Regions from separate parts of the Sphingobacterium psychroaquaticum genome, predicted to be linked through region 1. Evidence: riboswitches for the same ligand, from Rfam matches in the RefSeq annotation. Region 1 holds a riboswitch; the other holds the start of a gene.
What was found. A riboswitch is a leader RNA that binds a small molecule or an ion and turns the genes downstream of it on or off. The one in region 1 is predicted to bind S-adenosylmethionine.
Positions count from the first base shown of each region.

Region 1 (2,202 bases):
GAAGGCTGTCTCCGATTTATAATATTTTAAACTCATTCTTTACCTTAATCTTTCCCCTTTACTGTAAATTGTAGTTTTCTTATTTTAGTTTATCAAATGCTTGTTGCAGATCGGCTTTGATATCATCGATATGCTCAATACCTACAGATAAACGCAGCAAACCAGGATACACACCTGCGGCTTTTTGTGCTTCTGCCGATAGCTGTTGGTGTGTCGTCGCCGATGGGTGGATAATCAATGTTTTCGCATCCCCTACATTGGCCACATGACTGATTAGCTCTAGGGCGTCGATGAAATCATTAGCTTTTTGTGCGCCACCTTTAATCGTGAAGGACAGTACAGCTCCATATCCGTTCTTCAGATATTTCTGTGCATTTTGGTGGTATGGGTGACTTTTCAAACCAGGGTAGCTTACTTTTTCTACCTGTGGATGTGCTTCTAGCCATTGTGCAATCTCCAAGGTGTTATCCACGTGTCTCTGTACACGCAAGGATAGGGTTTCTAAGCCTTGTACCAGCAAGAAGGAGTTGAACGGTGATAGGGCAGGACCAAAGTCACGTAAGCCTTCTACACGTGCACGAATAGCAAACTGAATATTCCCGAAAGGACCATTGACTCCAAATACATCGGAGAATACTAAGCCATGGTAGCCTTCTGATGGTTCAGAGAATTGTTTGTATTTACCATTTCCCCAATTGTATGTTCCACCGTCGATTATGACACCACCGATACTAGTACCATGTCCACCGATCCATTTTGTTGCTGATTCTACAACAACATGGGCGCCATGTTCCAACGGTTTGAAAAGATAGCCACCGGCACCGAATGTGTTATCTACGATGATAGGCAGGTCATGTTTCTTTGCTAAAGCAGCAATTTTTTCGAAATCAGGAATGTTGTAGCTCGGGTTCCCGATCGTCTCCAAGTAGATTGCTTTTGTCTTATCGTCAATAAGTGCTTCGATATTTTCGACCGTGCTATCTAATGCAAAACGCGCTTCGATGCCTATGCGTTTGAACGCTACCTTGAATTGATTGTATGTTCCGCCATAAAGGTTCGATCCGGCAACGAAGTTCTCGCCACTTTCGACGATATTGTTGATCGTAATAAATTGTGCGGCTTGTCCGGAAGCAACAGCTACAGCCGCTACACCGCCTTCAAGGGCTGCAATACGTTTTTCGAAGACATCAGTCGTCGGGTTCATGATACGGGTGTAGATGTTTCCGAACTGCTTTAGCGCAAAAAGATTAGCGCCATGCTCGGCATTTTCAAACGCGTAAGATGATGTTTGATATATCGGTAATGCACGGGATCCAGTTGTAGGGTCTACTTCTTGGCCAGCGTGAACTTGTAATGTTTCGAATTTTAGGTTTTTATTATCTGTTGACATAATGGTGTTGTTTTTGAATTTTGTAAAATACGTGTTAAAGCCAACCTAAGGGATGAAGGAGTGGTCGTTCTATACGAATGATAAGGAATGTAAAAAGAGGTTGGGTTACAATTTATCCATTATCACGAACGACTAGCGCATTCGCATAGCCGAAGACATCGTACAACATGTTGTTGTTCCGGTCGGATACAATAAGGACGTATTTGCTGAAATTTGTTTGATCGCTATCATTGTCTTATTTCATTTATATGCTCCAAAGCGATATTGCTTTGGACAGGAATTGGCACCTTTTCAACTTCTATTGAAGGTTGCCAGTGGGTCATAGAGCCAGTCTCTCGCCACTTCTTTATAAATCAAGACCTGATAAAAGGTGTTGATTAGTGTACCACTAACGAAGTACTCCGCAAATATATGTTTTTTTGAAACATATGCAAAAGAAAAAAGTGTTTTTTTGAAATAGGTTAAAAAAAGAAAAAGCCCATCTCGTTATGGAGACGGGCTTTTCTGGTGGTGCCAGCTGGATTCGAACCAGCGACACAAGGATTTTCAGTCCTTTGCTCTACCGACTGAGCTATGGCACCTTTTAGCTTTGTTTTGAACCTGTGCTAAGCAGGTTTTGGGTGGTGCCAGCTGGATTCGAACCAGCGACACAAGGATTTTCAGTCCTTTGCTCTACCGACTGAGCTATGGCACCTTTTTACAATAATTGTTTTCCTTTATTGTGTTGCAAATGTAGGTTCTTTTTTTGAATTCTAAAATTTTTGAGACAATTATTTTCGAGGTTTATTTCAACCTCTTGATTCTTATTGAGA
Region 1 covers NZ_CP038029.1:1,659,751-1,661,952, forward strand. The annotation lists gene E2P86_RS06830 (homoserine O-acetyltransferase family protein) at 1-36, opposite strand, end outside; gene E2P86_RS06835 (O-acetylhomoserine aminocarboxypropyltransferase/cysteine synthase family protein) at 80-1,390, opposite strand; SAM riboswitch class I at 1,632-1,745, opposite strand; tRNA gene E2P86_RS06840 (tRNA-Phe) at 1,896-1,971, opposite strand; tRNA gene E2P86_RS06845 (tRNA-Phe) at 2,012-2,084, opposite strand.

Region 2 (2,202 bases), 1.9 Mb from region 1:
ATCTTAAACAAACCCTTATTACAGTTGGAGTGGGATCAGAAACTATGGTGGGTTCATTTGGAGGCTTTAGTCTGTATGGCAAAAGGATGGGCATATACGGGCGACCCCCGTTGCAAAGAATGGTTTGAGAAGTTGGATAGCTATAGCTTCCAGCACTTCGCTGATCCAGAGTTTGGAGAATGGTATGGATACTTGAACCGTCAAGGAGAACCTTTGTTGACACTTAAAGGTGGTAAGTGGAAGGGATGCTTCCATGTACCACGTGCTTTGCTGAAGGTTTATAAAACAATGGAAACGATCCCGGTTTATAAATAGCAAATAAAAAACTCCCGATGAACATCGGGAGTTTTTTATTTGTATTACGCTAAGCGCTCTACAATTTTTTTCGTTGGTCCGGGATTACTCATGGTATAAAAGTGCAATACCGGTGCGCCAAATTCAATCAATTCTTTACACTGTTGTACCAACCAGTCCTCACCTACTTGACGAACATCAGCGTTTGTTTTGCAGCTTTCCACCGCTTCACTCAGTTCTTCTGGGATATCCAAGTGAAAGATTTTCGGTAAAGCAATCAATTGTTTTTTTGTGGTGAGTGGTTTTAGTCCCGGAATGATGGGTACATGAATATCATTATCACGACATTTCGTCACAAACTCTTTGTATTTATCTACGTTGTAGAACATTTGGGTTACGATGAACTCTGCACCCATCTCTACTTTCTTCTTCAGCCATTTGAAATCGGTATTGAAGTTCGGCGCTTCAAAGTGTTTCTCCGGATAGCCGGCAACGCCAATACAAAAGTCTGTTTTCGCAGAGCTTTCGATATCTTCGTGTAAATATTTTCCTTCGTTCATATCGACAACCTGCTGTAGGAGGTCCGTAGCAAAGGCATGTCCACCCGGGGTTGGAATAAAATCGGCATCCCCTTTGCGGGCGTCACCACGTAGGACCAATACATTGTCTATCCCCAAAAAGTTGAGGTCGATCAGGGCATTTTCAGTTTCTTCTTTGGTAAATCCTCCGCAGATTAAGTGCGGCACAGCATCTACCTTATACTTACTCATAATAGCCGCGCAAATAGCCACCGTTCCTGGTCGCTTTCTGTAGGCTACACGCTCCAGAAGGCCACTGTCATGTTGTTTGTACAGGTAATCTTCCCGATGGTAGGTAACATCAATAAAAGGAGGTTTGAATTCCATAAGTTCATCCATCGTCTTAAAAATGCTTTGTATTCCCTGCCCTTTTGCGGGAGGCAATAGCTCAAAAGAAAAGGATGTCTTGCCCTTGGCGTTCTTGATATGATCAACAATCTTCATAGTAATCGATTTAGGCTTAGGAGAAAACGCACAGGGATATTGTGTTTCTTCAGCTTATCTTTCCCGGGCTAAACCGAGTAGAATGTAGCACCTTGACCAGTGTCAGGTTGCTAAGGCTTCAGCGGGTCTATTCCCTCTGCCTTTCTCTATAAGCGGTTGCTAATATCGGTAATAGAAGTGAGAACTAAAAATAAAAAGACCGTTATTCTTCCCCGCGATATAAATCGACTAGCCCTTCCGGTAATTCTACTTCCAGAACTTGCTCTTCGGCATCGATACCTAAGATTAGATCGTCATTCAATGGAAAAAGCAATTCCTGTCCGTTGAAATCTACAGAGGCCATAAACTGTTGAGGAAGCTCTTGTACCTGTGTGATTTCACCAAGTTCTCCTTCATTTTCGTCAATGACAAGATACCCGATCAAGTCGGTATAGCGGAAATCATCCGGGTCACGCTCTGGCATCTTGTCGTTTGGGAGGTATACTTTCTTTTTGACAATGACCTGCGCCTTATCAATATGGTCTACATCCTCAAGGTTTAGGTATGCGGTACTATTTTTTTGTAGTTTGATGGTGTCGACAAAATAAGGAACCAATTTTTTATTGACTTCTACGAAAAGTACATCAAACTCCAAATCCATGTAATCTTCAAATTCAAAAAAAAGTTGTACTTCACCCTTTAATCCACGGGTTTTCGTGATATAGCCGATATAAAAACTCTGTTCAATTGTCATAATGCAAAGGTACGTAGATAAAATAAAAAAAAGCCGATTCCTTGCGGATTCGGCCTTCTTGAATCTGTATGAATAGTGAATTATCCTTCAGTTTCTTCTGTGTTTTCAGCACCTTCAGTTGCCTCAGGAGCTTCTACAACTTCTTCTTCTGCT
Region 2 covers NZ_CP038029.1:4,140,570-4,142,771, reverse strand. The annotation lists gene E2P86_RS17085 (AGE family epimerase/isomerase) at 1-315, shown strand, start outside; gene E2P86_RS17080 (methylenetetrahydrofolate reductase) at 360-1,316, opposite strand; SAM riboswitch class I at 1,368-1,471, opposite strand; gene rimM (ribosome maturation factor RimM) at 1,519-2,049, opposite strand; gene E2P86_RS17070 (30S ribosomal protein S16) at 2,130-2,202, opposite strand, start outside.
Region 2: it holds a riboswitch for S-adenosylmethionine, as region 1 does, so the genes downstream of both, E2P86_RS17080 (methylenetetrahydrofolate reductase) here and E2P86_RS06835 (O-acetylhomoserine aminocarboxypropyltransferase/cysteine synthase family protein) in region 1, are expected to answer to the same signal.